Regions from separate parts of the Paraburkholderia sp. BR10936 genome, predicted to be linked through region 1. Evidence: predicted binding sites of a transcription regulator. Region 1 holds the regulator's gene; each other region holds the start of a gene.
What was found. Region 1 encodes LexA, which represses DNA repair genes until DNA is damaged. Its sites were predicted from a motif close to ACTGTATNNNNATACAGT; they were not measured.
Positions count from the first base shown of each region.

Region 2: a site for LexA is predicted at 3,857-3,874, ahead of imuA (translesion DNA synthesis-associated protein ImuA). Genes of this name have one in related genera too.
Region 3: a site for LexA is predicted at 4,088-4,105, ahead of recA (recombinase RecA). Genes of this name have one in related genera too.

Region 1 covers NZ_JBFRCM010000010.1:146,602-153,458, reverse strand. Annotated here, with positions in the region: gene cysT (sulfate ABC transporter permease subunit CysT) at 1-701, opposite strand, end outside; gene AB4Y36_RS21600 (sulfate ABC transporter substrate-binding protein) at 851-1,909, opposite strand; gene lexA (transcriptional repressor LexA) at 2,203-2,853, shown strand; gene AB4Y36_RS21590 (hypothetical protein) at 2,918-3,295, shown strand; gene AB4Y36_RS21585 (DUF2939 domain-containing protein) at 3,392-4,075, shown strand; gene AB4Y36_RS21580 (universal stress protein) at 4,137-4,607, opposite strand; gene nodI (nodulation factor ABC transporter ATP-binding protein NodI) at 4,929-5,843, shown strand; gene AB4Y36_RS21570 (ABC transporter permease) at 5,887-6,723, shown strand; gene AB4Y36_RS21565 (hypothetical protein) at 6,742-6,857, opposite strand, start outside.
Region 2 covers NZ_JBFRCM010000001.1:106,156-113,012, reverse strand. Annotated here, with positions in the region: gene ppx (exopolyphosphatase) at 1-17, shown strand, start outside; gene AB4Y36_RS00525 (GNAT family N-acetyltransferase) at 127-945, opposite strand; gene sixA (phosphohistidine phosphatase SixA) at 1,186-1,650, opposite strand; tRNA gene AB4Y36_RS00515 (tRNA-Pro) at 1,814-1,890, shown strand; gene AB4Y36_RS00510 (NAD(P)/FAD-dependent oxidoreductase) at 2,063-3,685, shown strand; gene imuA (translesion DNA synthesis-associated protein ImuA) at 3,958-4,815, shown strand; gene AB4Y36_RS00500 (DNA polymerase Y family protein) at 4,724-6,322, shown strand; gene AB4Y36_RS00495 (error-prone DNA polymerase) at 6,357-6,857, shown strand, end outside.
Region 3 covers NZ_JBFRCM010000001.1:577,589-584,445, forward strand. Annotated here, with positions in the region: gene sucC (ADP-forming succinate--CoA ligase subunit beta) at 1-1,125, opposite strand, end outside; gene AB4Y36_RS02740 (DUF2889 domain-containing protein) at 1,176-1,871, opposite strand; gene recX (recombination regulator RecX) at 1,991-2,899, opposite strand; gene recA (recombinase RecA) at 2,932-4,008, opposite strand; gene AB4Y36_RS02755 (response regulator transcription factor) at 4,257-5,021, shown strand; gene AB4Y36_RS02760 (sensor histidine kinase N-terminal domain-containing protein) at 5,034-6,683, shown strand.

The sequences.
Region 1 (6,857 bases):
AGCAGCGACGTGATCTCCGACTTCATCGGCACGTTGCCGGCGATGAAGATGACCGAGCCGTACTCGCCCAGCGCACGCGCGAACGCGAGCGCGAAACCCGTGAGGAGCGCCGGCAGCACCGCGGGCAGCACGACACGGCGGAACGTGAGCCAGCGCGAGGCGCCGAGGCACGCAGCGGCCTCTTCCTGTTCGCGCTCGAAGTCCTCGAGCACCGGCTGCACCGTGCGCACGACGAACGGCAAGCCGATGAAGGTCAGCGCCACGAGCACGCCGAGCGGCGTGAAGGCGATCTTCAGACCGAGCGGCTGCAGGAACTGGCCGATCCAGCCATTGCCGGCATACACGGCGGCGAGCGAAATGCCCGCCACGGAAGTCGGGAGCGCGAACGGCAGATCGACGAGCGCATCGATCACCCGTTTGAACGGAAACCTATAGCGCACGAGCACCCACGCGAGCAGGAAGCCGAATACCGCGTTGATCAGCGCCCCGCCGAGCGCGGCGGTGAACGTGAGCCGGTACGACGCGATCACGCGCGGCGACCACACGGCGCGCACGAACTGGCTCCAGTCGAGTGTCGCCGTCTTGAGAAAGGTGGCGGCAAGCGGAATGAGCACCACGAGGCTCAGATAGGCCACCGTGATGCCAAGCGTCAAACCGAAGCCAGGCAGCGCACTGGGCTTGCGCAATCGAAACGTTGTCATGCTCATCGTCCAGACATGGGTTGCGCGATTCGTGCGTTGCAGATTCGCGCCGAAAAGCGCGCCCGTAGGCGCGCTTCGTTGTTATGCGGTCACGTCGTTATGCGGACCGCTTACTGCTTGACCGCCTGCTGCTTGACTGCTCGACAGCTTTACTGCGGCTGATAGATCGAATCGAACACGCCGCCATCCGCGAAATGCGTCTTCTGCGCGTTGGGCCAGCCGCCGAACGTGTCGTCGACCGTGTAGAGCTTAAGCTTCGGAAACTTCGCCGTGAGCGCCGCCGGGACCTTGTCCGAACGCGGACGGTAGAAGTTCTTCGCGGCGATCTCCTGGCCCTCTTCGCTATAGAGGAACTGCAGGTAGGCTTCGGCCTCCTTGCGCGTGCCCTTCTTGTCGACGACCTTGTCCACCACGGCAACCGGCGGCTCAGCCAGAATGCTCACCGAAGGCACCACGATCTCGAACTTGTCCGGGCCGAACTCCTTGAGCGAGAGAAATGCTTCGTTTTCCCATGCGATCAGCACATCGCCGATGCCGCGCTGCACGAAGCTCGTCGTGGCTCCCCGCGCGCCCGAGTCGAGCACGCCCGCGTTCTTGTAGAGCTTCGTGACGAAGTCCTTCGCCTTCTGCTCGTCGCCGCCCGGCTGGTGCAGCGCATACGCCCACGCCGCGAGATAGTTCCAGCGCGCGCCGCCCGAGGTCTTCGGATTCGGCGTGACGATCGAGACACCCGGCTTGGTCAGATCGTCCCAGTCCTTGATGTGCCTGGGGTTGCCCTTGCGCACGAGGAACACGATGGTCGACGTGTATGGCGAGGCGTTGTCGGGCAGGCGCTTTTGCCAGTCCTTCGCGACGATGCCCTTGTTGGCGAGTGCGTCGATGTCCCATGCCAGCGCGAGCGTCGCGACGTCGGCCTGCAGACCGTCGAGCACCGAGCGCGCCTGTGCGCCCGAGCCGCCATGCGACTGTTTGATGGTGAGCGTTTCGCCCGTCTTCGCCTTCCACTGCTTGATGAAGGCTTCGTTGATGTCCTGGTACAGCTCGCGCGTCGGATCGTAGGAGACGTTGAGCAGCGATGTATCCGCGTGAGCGGCCAGCGGCACCATAGCCGCCATCGCCGTGACGCCGACGAGCGGCGCAACGCCGATGACCAGTTTTGCCGCCAGTGTTTTCAGCCAGCCCGCGCGCCCCGTATGTGTCGTGCCCATCTATCTGTTCTCCGTTCTCGTGTGTGCTCGTTTGCGCTCATTGATGAAACTGCAGCTAACGATGGAGGCCAGTCTAGCGATCCCCTTACATTATTAAAAATGATGTTTTCTTATTTTTTAATACGCAAAAGTGGTAAGGACAGAGGAAGTCGCTGTTGGAGCGCGGTTTCATCCGCGCAAACACGGGAAAACGGCCTGATGGCAACGTTCAGTCGATGAATTTCAAGTAACACTTGAAAAGTGGCGAGTACTGTATAAAAATACAGTTACCTGTTCAAACATACAGTGGCGCCATGACCAAACTCACCGCACGACAGCAGCAGGTTTTCGATCTGGTTCGCCGGGCCATCGAGCGCACGGGCTTTCCGCCCACGCGCGCCGAGATCGCGGCGGAACTCGGCTTCAGCTCCGCCAACTCCGCGGAGGAGCATCTGCGTGCGCTGGCGCGCAAGGGCGTGATCGAACTGGCTGCGGGCGCCTCGCGCGGCATCCGCCTCGTGCCGGGGCCCGACGACCTGCCGCACCAGTTCACGCTCCCGCACCCGAGCATCATGCAACTCTCGCTGCCGCTCGTCGGCCGCGTCGCTGCGGGTAGCCCGATCCTCGCGCAGGAGCACATCTCGCAGAACTACATGTGCGACCCGGCGCTCTTCTCGAGCCGCCCCGACTACCTGTTGAAGGTGCGCGGCCTTTCCATGCGCGACGCCGGCATCCTCGACGGCGACCTGCTCGCCGTGCAGAAAAAGGCCGAAGCGAAAGACGGCCAGATCATCGTGGCGCGCCTCGGCGACGACGTGACCGTCAAGCGCCTGAAGCGCCGTCCGAACGGGCTCGAGCTGATCGCCGAGAACCCCGATTACGACAATATTTTCGTCGAGGCCGGCAGCGCGGAATTCGCGCTCGAAGGCATCGCGGTCGGGCTGATCCGCCCCACCGAATTCTAAGGAATCCGTCTGAGCGCGGTTTGCACATTGTTTGCGCACCATCTGCGCATACCTGGAGAGAGTCATGGAACGTCTTGCCCGCCTGCTGCCCTTCCGCCAATTCGGCCGCCTTCGCCATCTCCGTGGAATCGCCTCGTGCGCGGTCCGCGAAGTCCGCGATTCGGCTGCCGCACTGAGCGGTTCGCTCTTCGAAGACTCGCCTGAGATGGTGGCGGCCAGCGCAGCCGACCTGCCCGTGCTGCCCTCGGCACAGCCGGCGTTTGCGCGCGTGTCGCTCAACAGCACGCTCAACACCGAACAGCCCATGCGCCGCGCGCCCGTGCGCGTCTATCAGGGTCCGTCGCGGCTCATCCTCGTCGGCACGGTCGACGCGGTTTGCCGCGCAATCGACCGCTGCATCGCCGAGCAGCACAGCGACCTGCCCGCGGCACTCGCGAAGTAAGCAGCAACGCTGCACAAATGTGAGAAGAGGTTACGGGCGGGATCGTTTAGCCCGGTTTGCGGTCAACACCGTGTTTAAACGATTTGCCCTATGCCGATGACGGAATCTCTCTCTACCCCGCGCAAGACCCAAGGCTGGAAAAAGCCCGTTGCGATCACGGTCGCCGTCGCAATGGTCGTTGCCGCGATCGGCTACGCCTATGCGTCGCCCTATATCGCGGTGAAACACATGAAAGCCGCGGCCGACGCGCGTGACGCCGTCGCGCTCAACGAATACGTCGATTACCCTGCGCTGCGCCTGAGCCTGAAACAGCAGGTGGGCGAGATGCTGCACCGGCGCGTCGAGGGGCAGCACAGCAGCAATCCGTTGCTGATCCTCGGCGCCGTAATTGGCGCGGCACTGATTAGTCCGCTCGTGGATGCCTACGCCACACCGGAAGGCGTGGCCGCCCTGCTCGATGGCATGCCGCCGACGGGCAAGCCCGGCGACCGGCCACACGCGCCGCCGCCAGCGGAATCCGGCGCGCCATCCGCGCAATCGGCAGAGCCGCCGCAATCGGCACCCGCCTCCGCCGCGCCACCGGCCCCGGCCGTATCCGGCACCCCCGCGCCCGAGGCGCGGCCGGTGACCACGGCGGGCTATCGCGGCCTCAATGAGTTCGCGCTCACGTGGGACCGCGGCAGTACGGGCGAGCACTACGCCGCCATTCTGCAGCGTCACGGGCTCTTCTCGTGGAAGCTCTCGGCGGTCGAGCTAAGCGAAGGAAACGTCTCGAACTGAGATAGATCGGCAGTGGCAGCGCTAACAGGCCGGTTCCAGGCGAGCCGGCCCGCTTGATCCCCTACGCGGCGGCTTGCTGCTGCTTTTCCTCAGCCGCCGACGAACACGCCACGAGAATGCTGCACGAAACGCGGTCGAGCAGCGGCGTGTTGCCGGCGCCCATCCACCAACGCGAGAGCCCTGTGCGGCAGCGGTGGCCCACCACCACGAGGTCGGCATTCAGCTCGTTGGCCAGATTCGCGATTTCGTCGATCGGATGACCGAACGCGAAATGCCCCTGAGCGCGCACGCCGCGCTCGGTTAGCCAGTCCACGCCTTCCTGAAGAATCTCGCGCGCCGTTTCCTCGAAGCGGCCGCAGGCCACGTCGGTCAACAGGCCGGCGCTCTGGGCGATCGTCGAACGCATGTCGACGACCGAGAGCAAGTGCGTCTCGGCCTGCAGATCGAGTGCAAGATCGGCGCCGCACCGCAGCGCCTTGCGGCCTTCGCGCGAGCCGTCGTAACAGAGCAGAATTTTTTTATAGCTCGCCATGATCGCTTCTCCCCGCCCGCGTGATTTGCAGGCTGTGCGATTCTCATGATGGTGCGCCGCAATTCCACACGCAAGGGCTGGAAAACGCCAGGTGTGCATCGAAAAACGCCAGGCACGTCTCAATCGGCGCACGCATCTTGCACAGTGCTGGATGCTTGCCGCGACATGCATTTACCTCGTGCGTCGTCAAAACACCTGTGAGCGACGCCCGACCCGCCGCGCAGCAATGCACTAAAATGGGCCGCCTCGTTTCGTGCGATTTTTCGTTCGGTACTTCGAGCGACTCGCGCGATGCCCGATCGACTCACGTTCAACCGGTCCATGCCCGCACCCGCCATCGAATTCGAGCAGGTCATCAAACATTATGGAGACAGGACGGTCGTCAACGGCCTGTCGTTCGACGTCGTTCCCGGCGAGTGCTTCGGACTGCTCGGCCCGAACGGCGCGGGAAAAACCACGACACTGCGCATGCTGCTCGGCATCGTTTCGCCCGATGCGGGTCGCATCAGCCTGTGCGGCGAGCCGGTGCCGGCGCGCGCGCGCCACGCCCGCCAGCGCGTGGGGGTGGTGCCGCAGTTCGACAATCTCGACCCCGACTTCACCGTGCGCGAGAACCTGCTCGTGTTCGGCCGCTACTTCGGCTTGTCTGCGCGCGAAACGCGCGACCTCGTCGCGCCGTTGCTCGAATTCGCGCGCCTCGAAAGCAAGGCCGACGCACGCGTGGGCGAACTCTCAGGCGGCATGCGCCGACGTCTCACACTCGCGCGCGCGCTCGTGAACGACCCGGACGTGCTTGTGATGGACGAGCCCACTACGGGCCTCGATCCACAGGCACGGCATCTGATCTGGGAGCGGCTGCGCTCGCTGCTCGCGCGCGGCAAAACGATTCTCCTCACCACGCATTTCATGGAGGAGGCCGAACGGCTTTGCAATCGGGTCTGCGTGATCGAGGAAGGCCGCAAGATCGCCGAGGGCGCACCCAAGGCGCTGATCGAATCGGAGATCGGCTGCGATGTGATCGAGGTGTACGGACCGGACCCGGTCGCGTTGCGCGATGAACTTGCGGCCGACGCGAAGCGCACCGAGATCAGCGGCGAGACGCTGTTCTGTTATGTCGACGACCCTGCGCCTGTCCATGCGAAGCTGCGCCATCGCTCTGATTTGCGCTATCTGCACCGGCCCGCGAATCTCGAAGACGTGTTCCTGCGGCTCACGGGCCGCGAGATGCAGGATTAACGGCGGCAGGATCAACGCCCGCGTACGAATCGCCAAGGACACCATGCAGACACGCACCAACAACCCGACGCCCTCGCGCCCCGAACATGCGAGCGTGCGCGAGCCGCGCGCTGCGCTGCCTTCGAACGCGACGCACTGGATGGCCGTGTGGCGGCGCAACTATCTGGTCTGGCGCAAGCTCGCCCTCGCGTCGATGTTCGGCAATCTCGCCGATCCGATGATCTATCTCTTCGGTCTGGGCTTCGGGCTCGGGCTGATGGTCGGGCACGTCGACGGCGTCTCGTACATCGCGTTTCTCGCGGCAGGCACGGTGTCGTCTTCGGTGATGATGTCGGCGAGCTTCGAGTCGATGTACTCGGGCTTCTCGCGCATGCACGTGCAGCGCACTTGGGAAGCGATCATGCACACGCCGCTCACGCTCGGCGACGTGGTGCTCGGCGAGGTGATGTGGGCCGCGAGCAAGTCGATGCTATCGGGCGTGGCGATCATGGTGGTGGCGGGCCTGCTCGGCTACGCGAGCTTTCCTTCCATGCTGCTCGCGCTGCCCGTGATCGCGCTCGCGGGCCTCGCGTTCGCGAGCTGCGCGATGATCGTCACCGCGCTCGCACCGTCCTACGACTTCTTCATGTTCTATCAGACGCTCGTGCTCACGCCGATGCTGCTGCTCTCCGGCGTGTTCTTTCCGATCGCGCAACTGCCCGCCGCCGCGCAGCACATCACGTTGATGCTACCGCTCGCGCATGCCGTTGCGTTGATCCGCCCCGCCATGCTCGACCGGCCTGTCGAGCAGGCCGGCCTGCACCTGCTCGTGCTCGCGATCTACGTAGTGGTGCCGTTCGCGATCGCATCCGTGCTGTTCCGCCGGCGCATGATGCGCTGACACCCCATAGCGCGGCGTTCAGTCCTCGTCGTCGCCCCAGGGAATATCGACGTCCGAAATAAACGCGACCGTCGCGAACGGGCCGCCTTCCTGGCGGCCGACCTTGCCGTCGGCGCGATGCCATTCCACGCGGA
Region 2 (6,857 bases), on a different contig from region 1:
TCTATACGGAAGAGTGAGCGTAGCGCGCTGCGCCTCGTCTGACTGCGCCGATAAAAAAGCCCGGCTCGTTCGTGAGCCGGGCTTTTTTTGTTGACTCATCCTGCCCACTGAGGAGCGGATGAGGTTTTAACGCGTGACGGCTTCGCCGAGGAAGTGGCGCGCGTAACGCTCGTTGATTTCCGAGAGGCGGAAGAGCGTAAGGAAGTCGGCGGTGTTGAAGTCGGGGTCCCAGGCGGGCGCGCCACAGATCTTCGCGCCGAGGCGCAGATAGCCCTTGATGAGCGGCGGCGGCACGGCCGGCGTGCCGGTGCGCAGTTCCTCGACGGGCAGCGGCGTGTGCGGGAACGCGCGGTATTCGGGCGCGGTCAGCGCGTTCGCGCCGAGCGCGCAGTACAGGTTCGCCGCGTAGTGGCCACCGTCAGCCATGGCCACGCTCGCGCAGCCGAGCATCGTCTCGTAGCCGTTGTGCTGCATATAGCCGCCGAGACCGCCCCACAGCGACATGATGACCGAGCCGCTGCGGTAGTCGGGATGCACGCACGAGCGGCCCACCTCGACCATTTTCGGGCGCAGATGCGCGAGGCGCGAGACGTCGAATTCGCTTTCGGCATAGAGGCGGCCGATGCGCGCCGCCTGGTGCGGCGGCAGCACGCGATAGGTGCCGACGACCTTGAGCGTGTCGAGGTCGCGCACGAGCAGGTGGTCGCAGTAGGCGTCGAAGGCGTCGACGTCGAGGCCGGCGGGGCCGGTCAGGCGTGCGCCCATCTCTTCGGCGAAAACGCGGTAGCGCAGGCGCTGGGCTTCGCGCAGCTCCTCGTCGGTGCGAGCCCAGGCCACCTGCAGCCGATGCTGCGCGGTGACCGTTTCTTCGGCACGCGGCAAGCGTCGGTTCGACTCGAACAGCGTCGAGGCGAACGGCAGGGTGGGCGTCGGCAGATCTCGCATAGGGCGTCCTGGTCGGAAGTAAGAGAACTTTTCCGGCAATGTAGTAATACGCGGTTACGTTTCCATGAAAACGCAATGACGATTCGATGACGTGGCGTCAGGCAGACGGACGAGGTGGCCAGAAAGGCGGGGGGCGGCGGGCGCGTTTGAAGGGCGCTTGAATCGCGCTTGAACCGCGCTTGAACCGCTGTAGGGGCCGCGTGCAGGCGGCCCGGTGGGCAGACGCAGGCGGGGTCGGGGCTAGACGAGATCGGGCGTGATGGCCGCGTGGAGGACCGCCTGGTCACCGCCGTCGCGCTCACGGCTCGCGAGCCAGAGCACGCCGGCTTTCTTGACGGCCCAACTGCGCGAATCGGCGCCGCCCGAGAGCAGCCGCGCCGCGACCTCGCCGAGCGTGGGCTGATGGCCCACCACGACGACCGTGGACGCGAGGCCCTTGGGCCAGCCGACGGAGGTCAGCACCTCCTCGACGCTCGCATCGGGGGCGAGTTCGCGCACGACGCGATATTGGTCGGTGAGCGCCTCGGCGGTCTGGATGGTGCGTGCGGCGGGGCTGGCGAGGATCACGGCGTCGTCGGGCAGGCGCGCGCGCAGCCAGCGCGCGACGTTCTGCGCCTGCTTGCGCCCGCGTGTGGTGAGCTGGCGGGAGAGGTCGCTGGCGGCGATGTCTTCGGCTTCGGCGTGGCGCCAGAGGATGAGGTGCATGGCGTCTCCTTTTTTGGCGGTATGGGATGCACGTGCGGCGTGTCCTGTCATGGTGCACGCCAGGCCGGTGTGCGGCAAGCGCGTGATGTGGATCGCTTTTCGTCGCTATGGCTCACTCAGATTTGACGGCGTGGCATCAGTGCCGATACAATCGCTGATTCGTCGGAGCGTAGCGCAGCCTGGTAGCGCATCTGATTTGGGATCAGAGGGTCGTAGGTTCGAATCCTATCGCTCCGACCAGCAATACCGAGGGGTTACACGCCATTGGCCTGTAGCCCCTTTTTCTTTTTCTCCCATGTTGGGTCATACGCGCTCGCGTCTCGTCGTACGGCTTGCGTTCCCTTTGAAAAGCCACCGAGCCTATAAAATACGGATCGGCCACAACTCCCGTGGCGATCGCACCCTGGCAGCCATGTTACGTTTATCCGAAGTCAAACTCCCCCTCGACCACGCCGAAAGCGAACTTGAAGCCGCGATTCGGGGACGTCTCGCGGAACTCGGCGTGGGGGCGGATGCGCTCGTGCGTTACACCGTATTCCGCCGTGCGCACGACGCACGCAAGCGCTCGGATATCAAGCTGACCTATATCGTCGACGTCGAAGTCAAGGACGAAGCGGCCGCGCTCAAGCGGATCGCCGGCAAGCCGCATTGCGGGGTGACGCCCGACATGACCTACCGCTTTGTCGCCAAGGCGCCCGAGCACTCGACGCATCCGCGTCCGGTGGTGATCGGCATGGGGCCATGCGGCCTGTTCGCGGGACTGATCCTCGCGCAGATGGGCTTTCGTCCCATCATCCTCGAACGCGGCAAGGCCGTGCGCGAGCGCACCAAGGACACCTTCGGGCTGTGGCGCAAGTCCGTGCTCAACCCCGAATCCAACGTGCAGTTCGGCGAAGGCGGGGCCGGGACGTTTTCCGACGGCAAACTGTATAGCCAGATCAAGGATCCGCACCACTACGGCCGCAAAGTGCTCGAGGAGTTCGTCAAGGCGGGCGCGCCGGAGGATATCCTGTACTTGAGCCGGCCGCACATCGGCACGTTCCGTCTCGTCAGCATGGTGGAAAAAATGCGCGCCACCATCCACGAGCTGGGCGGTGAAGTGCGCTTCGAAACCCGCGTCGAAGACATCGAGATCGAACAGGGCAAGGTGCGCGCGCTCAAGCTTTCGAACGGCGAGACGCTGCCGTGCGACCACGTCGTGCTGGCCGTCGGCCACAGCGCCCGCGACACGTTCCAGATGCTGCACGATCGCGGCGTGTTCATGGAAGCCAAGCCGTTTTCGCTGGGCTTTCGGATCGAGCATCCGCAGGGGCTGATCGATCGCAGCCGTTTCGGCAAGTTTGCGGGCCACAAGCAACTCGGCGCGGCCGACTACAAGGTGGTGCATCACGCCAACAATGGACGGGCGGTCTATAGCTTCTGCATGTGCCCGGGCGGCACGGTGGTCGCGGCGACCTCCGAACCCGGCCGCGTGGTCACCAATGGCATGAGCCAGTATTCGCGGGCCGAGCGCAACGCGAATGCGGGCATCGTCGTCGGCATCACGCCGGAGGACTATCCGGGCGGTCCGCTCGCGGGCATCGCCTTCCAGCGCAAGTGGGAAGAGCGGGCGTTCGAACTCGGCGGCGGCAATTACCAGGCGCCGGGCCAACTGGTCGGCGACTTTATCGCCGGTCGTCCGTCGACGTCGCTGGGCTCCGTGGTGCCGTCTTACAAGCCGGGTGTGCACCCGACCGATCTCAGCACCGCGCTGCCCGACTACGTGATCGAAGCCATCCGCGAAGCCCTGCCTCAGATCGACAGGAAGATCGCAGGCTTCGCGATGCACGACGCCGTGCTCACCGGCGTGGAGACGCGCACGTCGTCGCCGCTGCGCATTCGTCGCAAAGACAATTACCAGAGCATGAACGTCGAAGGTCTGTATCCGGCGGGCGAAGGCGCCGGGTATGCCGGTGGTATCTACTCGGCGGCCATCGACGGCATCGAAGTGGCGCAAGCCGTGGCGCTCGATATGACGTCGGCGCAGGCGTCTTGATAGCAACAAGCTCTGCCGCCCTTATCGCACAGCGCCCACATCGGGCTGGCGGTGTGTATTAAGCAGCGTTTGCCCCGGACGTCAGCGCGACGTCCGGCGGCGGTCCGGTCGCCCCTCGGCGATCGCAAAGTGACCCGCCCCCAATTTCCGCCTCCTCCAATCTCTCAAAATACTGTATAAATATACAGGTGGAGGCGAGTCGACCTCCTTCTTGCCGATGCCCCATTTCTTGCCGGGCAGGGCGAAGCGTTCCCATCAATCAGGCCACGAACATGGCAGCAGCAGCCCAGACCACTGCGCAGACCACCGCGCAACTCGCCGCGCACTTGCCCCCCCGGCTGCAAAGCCGCGTGTGGCAAGGCGATCAGCTCGCGCGCGCCAGCGAGCGCACGGTGCCGAGCGGCCACGCGACGCTCGACGCCCAGCTCCCCGGCGCCGGCTGGCCCTCGGGCAGCCTGACCGAGCTGCTCGTCGAACAGGGCGGCGTGGGCGAGATGCGACTCGTCGCGCCGGCGCTGCGCGCGCTCACCGCGCAGGCGGGCCGGCACGTGCTGCTCGTCGCGCCGCCGTGGCGCCCATACGCCTGCGCGCTCAAGGCGTGGGGGCTCGCGCTCGATCGCGTGATCTGGGTGCGCGCGGCCGAAGACGAAGCCGCCTGGGTGGCCGAACAGGCGCTCAAGCAGGAAGGCCTGGGCGCCGTGCTGCTCTGGCAGGCGAAGGCGCGCGCCGACGCCGTGCGCCGTCTACAGGTCGCCGCCCAGGATTCGCAGGCGCTCGCATTTCTCGTGCGGCCGCTCGCCGCGCGCAACCAGTCGTCGCCGGCGCCGCTGCGCATGACCTGCTCGCCGGTGCCGCCGCCCGACGACGCGAGCCTGAACCGCCGGCAATGGATGCAGTTCGCCGCGCTCTCCGTCGATATTTTCAAGCGCCGCGGGCCGCCGCCCGCCCAGCCACTCGTCATTACATTGCCGCTGCAGGATGCGGTGCTGCCCCAGCCGGACGCAGCTTCCGTCGTCATGCCGTGGCCCGGGGTCAATCATGCTGTGGATCGCCGTCACCTTGCCGTTGTTGCCGCTGGAGGCCGTCAGACCTCTGATGCCGCCGGCGCCGTCAACGCCGCTCCTGCCTGAAAGCGTCGATGCCCATGTCACCAGCGCGCCGCGCTGCTACGCGCTCGCCGACCACACGCGCATCCTGATCGCCGATCTCGACGCGCTGCGCGCAGGCGTCGAGCCCGGCAACACGCGCTCGCATGCGCTCGCGCTCGCGCCGGGGCTCGTGCTGCTCGAAGCCGATCCGGCGCGCGAGACCCGCGCGTTCGAGGCGCTCGCGCTCGCGTTGCTCGCCTATACGCCCAAGGTGTCGTTCGCGCAGTCGCACACGCTGCTGCTCGAAGTCGGCTCGAGCTTGCGTCTGTTCGGCGGCGTGCGTGCGCTGCTCGCCAGGGTCGCGGCGACGGTGGCCGGCTGCGGGCACACCGCGCGCATGGCGTGTGCGCCCACGGCGTGGGGGGCGTGGACGCTCGCGCAGGCGCGCGTCACGCGTTCGTCGCGCCGCTGGCATGTGCTCAAGGAAACAACGCTCGCGCGCGCGCTCGACTCACTGCCGGTCACGCTTGCGCCGTTCGCCGCGCAGCACGACCACGCGCTCACGCAGATCGGCTGCGCGACGCTCGGCGATTTGCGGCGGTTGCCGCGCGACGGCATCGTGCGTCGTTTCGGCGACGGCGTGCTCGGCTGGCTCGCGCAGGCGCGCGGCGAGGCGCCCGATCCGCGCGTCTGGTTTGCCGCGCCGCCGTCGTTTCACGCGTCGCTCGAATTGCAGGCGCGCGTGGAGAGCGCCGAGGCGCTGCTCTTTGCCGCGCGCCGGCTCGTGATGCAGCTGGCCGGCTGGCTGGCGGCGCAGCACGCGGCGTTGAGCGGCTTCGAACTGCGCCTGGAGCACGAACTGGCTTCGCGTCACGCGCCGCGCACTTCGACGCTCACGATCGCCTGGGCATCGCCTTCGCGCGACGCCGAGCATCTGCTGTGGCTGCTTCGCGAGCGCCTGAATCAGACTGAGCTTGCCGCGCCCGTGATCGGCCTTGCGCTCGTCGCCTCGCAGGTGAGCGAATACGCGGCGCCCACCGACACGCTCTTTCCGATGGCCGAGGCCGCCGAGGCGTCGCTCGGGCAGCTCTTCGAGCGCATCGGCGCGCGGCTTGGCGAGCAGAACGTGCTGCAGCTTTTCGTCGAGGACGATCACCGGCCCGAGTTGGCGATGTCGGCGCGGCCTTACCGCGAGAGCGGCGCGAAGCGTACGCGCAAGCCGCGCAAGGCAGGCAAGCCGCAGCAGGAAGCCGGCGCGAGCGCGCCCGTGCAAAGCGCCTTCGATCTGCCCGAGGTGCCGCTGCCGACCCAGCCGCGTCCGGCGTGGTTGCTCGAAAAGCCGCTCAAGCTCGCGACGCGCGGCGATCGGCCCGTTTATCGCCGGCCGCTGAAGACGCTCACGCGCACCGAGCGCATCGAGTCCGGCTGGTGGGACGGCGAGGGCGTCGGGCGCGACTACTACGTCGCCGCCGACGACCAGGGCCGCATGTTCTGGCTGTATCGCGAGCGCATTGGCGGCCAGTGGTATCTGCAAGGGCTGTTCGGCTAGCGCTTATTCGTCGTTCTTTCGGGTTTCAGGAATCATGTCGATCAGCGGGACGGGCGCGTCGTCGCCTCCACAGTTGCCGGCGCAGTTGGCCGCGCAGCTGCCTGACTACGCCGAGCTGCACTGCCTGACCAATTTCACCTTCCTGCACGGCGCGTCGCGCCCGGGCGAGATGGTCGAGCAGGCAATCCGCCACGGCTACCGCGCGCTCGCGATCACCGACGAATGCTCGTTCGCGGGCGTCGTGCGCGCCTGGAGTGCGCTCAACGAATACGACGAGGCGCGCAAAAAGGCGTATGACGAAGCCGTGCGCGAGGCCCGCGAACGCGGCGGCCATGCCGCCGCCGCGGCGCTGGGCCCGTTCGAGCCGTCGCTGCACCTGCTGATCGGCAGCGAGCTGAATCTCGTCGACGAACATGGCGCCCCGTTCTGCACGATCGTTGCGCTCGCAACGACACGCGAAGGCTACGGCAATCTCTGCGAGTTGATCACGCTGGCTCGCTCGCGGGCGGCAAAGGGCAGCTATCGCGTGCATCCC
Region 3 (6,857 bases), on a different contig from region 1:
TTCCATGCTGTCTGCCGAAATGATCGGCAGGCCCGATTCGGCCAGCATCTTCTTGCCGAGGTCCTCGTTCGTGCCCTTCATGCGCACGACGAGCGGCACGTTCAGGTTCACGGCCTTCGAACCAGCGATCACGCCTTCTGCGATCACGTCGCAGCGCATGATGCCGCCGAAGATGTTCACGAGGATCGCCTTCAGGCCCGGGTTCTTGAGCATGAGCTTGAACGCTTCCGTGACCTTCTCGGTCGTGGCGCCACCGCCCACGTCGAGGAAGTTCGCCGGCTCGCCGCCGAACAGCTTGATGGTGTCCATCGTCGCCATGGCGAGGCCTGCGCCGTTCACCAGACAGCCGATGTTGCCGTCGAGCGAGATGTACGCGAGGTCGAACTTCGAGGCTTCGATTTCAGCCGGATCTTCTTCGTCCAGGTCGCGGTAAGCGACGATTTCCGGATGACGGGACAGTGCGTTGGAGTCGAAGTTGAACTTCGCGTCGAGCGCGATGACCTTGCCGTCGCCGGAGACGTTCAGCGGGTTGATTTCAGCCAGCGATGCGTCGGTTTCCCAGAATGCCTTGTACAGGCCTTGCAGGATGGCGCGGGCTTGCGGAATCGAAGCAGCCGGCACGCCGATCTTCGCGGCGAGGTCGTCGGCCTGAGCGTCGAGCAGACCCGTCGACGGCTCGACGATGACCTTGTGGATCAGTTCCGGGTGCTTTTCGGCGACTTCTTCGATGTCCATGCCGCCTTCGCTCGAACCCATCAGAACGATCTTTTGCGACACGCGATCGACGACGAGGCTGACATACAGTTCCTGCTTGATGTCGGCGCCTTCTTCGATCAGCAGACGGTTGACCTTCTGGCCTTCCGGACCGGTCTGGTGCGTGACGAGCTGCATGCCGAGGATCTGGTTCGCGTATTCGCGGACTTGCTCGATCGTCTTGGCGACCTTCACGCCACCGCCCTTGCCGCGGCCGCCAGCGTGGATCTGCGCCTTGACGACCCAAACCGGACCGCCCAGCTCTTGAGCGGCCTTGACCGCGTCATCCACCGAAAACACCGGGATGCCGCGCGGGACCGCGACTCCGAATTTCCGCAGGATTTCCTTACCCTGGTACTCGTGAATCTTCATGCGTGATTCCTTCAGTCTGAGAGTTGGAGTGAACTTCGATTCCGCTGTTGTTATTCATGCGAGACGGCGTCGGCCCTGCCCTCTTGGCCCGGGCTCCGGCTGTCGCGCACGCCGGGGGTTTCCGCGCCACGCTCTATCGAACGCGGCACATGGCCATACCAGCGCGGATAAAACTGCTTCACCGCCTCCCCGTCGAACCGCAGCGCGTGGCAGCGGCCCAGCTGGAAGGGCGGCTTTTCACCGGCGGCCTCATTGCCTCCGGCGGTCTTGCCGAGTTCCGGTCCGGGCGCTTCACCCGGGGAGCCATTCGATGTGTCCCACACTGCCCCGACGAACGCCTGGATCGCAGCGGTCGGCAAAACGCCCAACATTTCTGTGAGGTGTGTGCAGCCGACCGTGCCGGCGAGGAGCCGGCCCGCTTCACGGCGGAAATTGTCGAGGAGATTGAGCCCGATAAGGGCCCGATAGGCGGGATTGGCGTTCTGGCACTGACCGTCGTAAGGCACCCAGTCGGACGACGCTTCGGCGTCGACGACATTGAGCTTGCGATCGATCGTAATACGCAGCCAGAGTTCATGGATCGGCAGACCATTGGGCCGGACACCGGCGGCGAGCGGCACGTCGCGTGGCTTGTGGTCGGTCAGGCACGCGTCGATGTCCCACAGGCCGTCTTCGCGCTCATAGGCGACCGCCCGGATGGCGCGCTGATGGCGCAACTGGCGGGGCACGGGCGGAGAAAGCGGCATGCTAAAGGTAAGACCGGATTGGAAAACCTCGTGATTTTAACATACCGAGTATTTGAGACAGCCGCGAACACACAGGCCGGGCGGGGACTTGCCTGAGCGGATTTTTCGAGACGGCCGGCTCAGTTATCGGACCAGTCTTCGTCGATTCCCTTGAGGATCTTGCCGATGATCGACATCGAGAAGCCGCGCGCCGCGAGAAAGCGCGCCTGGCGCGCGCGTTCGGCGGGCGTCTCGGGCAACTGGCCGTACTTCTTCTGCCAGACCGTGCGGGCGCGGACGAACTCGGTCTCCCGCAGTTGCGAGCTCACCTCTTCGATGAGCGCTTCGCCCACTGCGTGGCGCTTGAGTTCGCTGACGATACGCCCTGCCCCCACGCGCGACGCGCGCCGGTGCACGACGCTTTCGGCAAAGCGCGCGTCGGAGAGCCAGCCCTCGCGTTCGAGTGAATCGAGCAGCACTTCGAGTGCGTCGGCGTCCTCGGTGTACGGCATGAGCTTGCGCGAGAGTTCGGCGCGGCTGTATTCGCGGCGCGAAAGATAGCCGAGCGCGCGGCCCTTGAGGGAGCGCTCGGGGCGCTGCTTCGCCGTGGACGACTTTTCGCGCTCGCTGGCGCGTGCGGCGCGGCTGGCCGAGCTGCGCTCGTATTGGTCGGCTAGCGGCGCGCTGGATTCGCGCGCTGTTTCGAGAGGCGCGCGACGCGATCGCTTGAATGTTGGTTCGGACAGCGGTTCTGGCGGCACGTTTGCCGCCTCTTCATCCGCCCCGCTGAAGAACGCCTCGAACGGGACTTCGAAGACCGCGCCGCCATCGTCGCTGAGATCGGCGGGCGAAGAAAACGCGGCGCCAGAATGCGCAAAGCCGCGATCGCCCGCCTGGGCGTCGCGGCTCAAATGGCCAGAACGGCTCGTGCGCGAGTCGGCAGGCTTGACGGCGGAGCGCCGCTCGGCGCCCCTGTCCGCAGGCGAACCCGCGTGCGGGTTAGCCTGCTCGCCGGAAGGCGAGGACGTGGGTGACCCGCCCTTGCGCATCAGCTTGCCTTATCTACGAGAGCCTGGTGGACTTACTCTTCGTCGGCGACTTCGACTTCGCCGGAGTCCTTGACGCCGTCCGGCATCGTGCTCACGCCAAGCGACTCGCGGATGCGGTTTTCGATCTCGCGAGCAATGTCCGCGTTCTCACGCAGGAATTCACGTGCGTTGTCCTTGCCCTGGCCAATGCGCTCGCCGTTATAGCTGTACCACGCACCCGCCTTGTCGACGATCTTGGCCTGCACGCCGAGGTCGACGATTTCGCCCTGACGCGAGATGCCCTCGCCGTAGAGAATGTCGAAAACGGCTTCGCGGAACGGCGGCGAGACCTTGTTCTTCACGACCTTCACACGCGTTTCGCTACCGATCACTTCGTCGTTCTTCTTGATCGAACCGATGCGGCGAATGTCCAGACGCACCGACGAATAGAACTTGAGCGCGTTGCCGCCCGTGGTGGTTTCCGGGTTGCCGAACATCACGCCGATCTTCATGCGGATCTGGTTGATGAAGATCACCATGCAGTTCGTCTTCTTGATCGTGCCGGTGAGCTTGCGCAGCGCCTGCGACATCAGACGCGCCTGCAGACCCGGCAGCGAGTCGCCCATTTCGCCTTCGATTTCCGCCTTCGGCACGAGCGCCGCGACCGAGTCGATCACGATCATGTCGATCGAGCCCGAGCGCACCAGCGCGTCGGTGATTTCGAGCGCCTGCTCGCCCGTGTCCGGCTGCGAGATGAGCAGTTCGGGCACGTTCACGCCGAGCTTGGCGGCGTATTGCACGTCGAGCGCGTGTTCCGCGTCGATGAACGCCGCCGTGCCGCCGAGCTTTTGCATTTCGGCGATGACCTGCAGCGTGAGCGTGGTCTTACCCGACGATTCCGGACCGTAGATCTCGACCACCCGGCCGCGCGGCAAACCACCCACGCCAAGTGCGATGTCGAGGCCGAGCGACCCGGTGGAGACTACCTGGATGTCCTCGACCGCCTCGCCGTCGCCGAGTCGCATGATCGACCCCTTGCCGAACTGCTTTTCGATCTGCGCGAGCGCGGCGGCCAGCGCCTTGCTCTTTTCAGCAGTCAGCCCAGCCGAGCCTTTCTTGCTATCTTCCATGAATCGTCCTTTGCTATGATGAACGGCGTCTCGTGACCATGCGCACGCCTCATTCGGGCTAATGCACACGAACGCAGACACTGTATAAAAAAACAGTGGTTTTGGCAAGCCTTTCTGGCTATCCAGAACCGCGAATTTCGGGAGACCGCCGCGCGTCGCCTGGCCGCGCCTTCAAGGACGCGGCGCGGCGCGGGTGTTACGAGCCTGACTACGAGGTCTAAAAGCCTCGAAGGCGACGCTGGCGCAACATGCGAATCCTCATTGCCGAAGACGACAGCATACTCGCGGATGGACTCGTGAGATCACTCCGCCAATCGGGCTATGCCGTTGATCACGTGCGTAGCGGCGTGGATGCCGATACTGCGTTGTCGATGCAGTCGTTCGACCTCCTGATCCTCGATCTGGGCCTGCCGAAAATGCCGGGCCTCGAAGTGCTGCGCCGTTTGCGCGCGCGCAATTCCAACCTGCCCGTGCTGATCCTCACCGCCGCCGACAGCGTGGACGAGCGCGTCAAAGGCCTCGACCTCGGCGCCGACGACTACATGGCCAAGCCTTTCGCGCTCAACGAGCTCGAAGCGCGCGTGCGTGCGCTCACGCGGCGGGGTGCGGGCGGCGGCCCGACCGTCGTGCGGCACGGCGCGCTGGCGTTCGACCAGGTGGGGCGCATTGCGCGCATCAACGACCAGGTGCTCGATCTTTCCGCGCGCGAACTGGGCGTGCTCGAAGTGCTGCTGCAGCGGCTCGGGCGGCTCGTCTCGAAGGAGCAGCTCGTCGACCATCTGTGCGAATGGGGCGAAGAAGTCAGCAATAACGCCATCGAAGTCTACGTGCACCGGCTGCGCAAGAAAATCGAAGCGGGCGGCGTGCGCATCGTGACCGTGCGCGGGCTCGGCTACTGCCTCGAAAAGGAGGCGAAGGAAGCGCAGGCCGGCGCAGGCCAGACGCCCGCCCGGACCGAGGCCGGCACGCCCGACGCCGCGCCGGCGATGCCCGCCAGCCACCACTTCAAGTAGGCAGGATCGACGATGGCCGGGCGTCCTCCCATCGCGCGCGCCGTGCCGCCCAAGGGCGCCGCAGGCGTTGCCGGCCCGGCCGGCGACAGCGTTTCGGGCGCGACCGCATCCGCGGCCGACGCCCTCGACGACGACGCGCGCGACGCCCGCTACGCCAATCCGTTCGCCCCGCCCGACGAAGCCGAAGCCGCCGCCGAGGCCCGCCCGCGCTCGCTCTTCGGCGAGATTCTCGACTGGATGCTCGCGCCCCTGCTGCTGCTCTGGCCGATGAGCATCGCGGTCACGTATCTCGTGGCGAAATCGATCGCCAACGCCCCGTTCGACCGCGCGCTCGAAACCGACGCCTATGTGCTCGCGCGCCAGATCCAGCCCGTCAACGGCGTGGCCGAGCTGACACTGCCCGCCTCCACGCGCGACTTCCTGCGCGCCGATAACGTCGACAGCGTGTTCTATCAGGTGCTCGGCAGCCGTGGCGAGCTGATCGGCGGCGATCGCGACATGCCGCTGCCGCACGATGACGACCGCCCGCCGCCGGGCCTCGTCGAATTCCGCGACGACACGCTGCATGGCATCGACATCCGCGTCGCCTATACGACCGTGGAGCCGACGCATCCGAGCGTCGGCGATCGGCAAGGTCAACCCGTGCTCGTGCAGGTCGCGGAAACGCTCGACAAGCGCCGCCAGCTCGCCAACGACATCATCAAGGGCGTGATCCTGCCGCAGTTCGTGATCTTGCCGCTCGCGATCCTGCTCGTGTGGTTCGGGCTCTCGCGGGGCCTCGCTCCCCTGCACGCGCTGCAGTCGAACATCCGCATGCGTCGCCCCGACGATCTTTCGCCGCTCGAAGCGCGCCGCGCGCCGCCCGAAATCGAGCCGCTCGTCACCTCGTTCAACGACCTGCTCACGCGCCTCGAACAGAACATGGAACTGCAAAAGCGCTTCATCGCCGACGCCGCGCATCAGATGAAAACGCCGCTCGCGGGCTTGCGCACCCAGGCCGAGCTCGCGCTGCGCCAGGACGCGCCCGCCGAAGTGCACCGCTCGCTCGAGCAGATCGCGACGAGCTCCGAGCACGCCGCACGGCTCGTCACCCAGCTGCTCGCACTCGCGCGCGCGGAAAACCGCATGTCCGGACAGGTCTTTACCTCGGTGGACGTGGCCGACGTGGCGCGCCACGCCGTGCGCGACTGGGTGCAGCCGGCGCTCGCCAAGCAGATGGACCTCGGCTACGAAGGCCCCGAAACGGCCGGCGGCAGTGAGGAAGACGATGGCGAAGCGGGGGCGCGCATCGAAGTGGACGGCAACCCGGTGATGCTGCGCGAGATGCTCTCGAACCTCATCGACAACGCGATCCGCTACACGCCCGCGGGCGGGCGCATCACCGTGCGCGTGCGGCCCGAGCCCTCGGCGGGCATGGTCCATCTCGAGGTGGAAGATACGGGCATAGGCATTCCGAGCGCCGAGCGCGAACGCGTGCTCGAGCGCTTCTACCGCATTCTCGGGCGCGACGGCGAAGGCAGCGGGCTCGGGCTCGCGATCGTGCGCGAGATCGCCACGATGCACGGCGGCATGCTCGCCATCGACGATCACGTCTATCAGGACACGCCGCGCCTCGCCGGCACGCTCGTGCGCGTGACGCTGCGCTTGCGTACGCAGGCCTGAGCGGCATTGCCGGCGCTTTGGCGGCGAAACCACCGCGAAACTGACGGACCGCGTCCGAAAACCGGGATGGGATTTACCCTTACCCCGATACGCTTCGAGCGAGTCAAAATCTGCACGTTAGAATATATTTACCAATAAATGCAGGATTTTGATCGCGAATTCAGCGACGTTAGC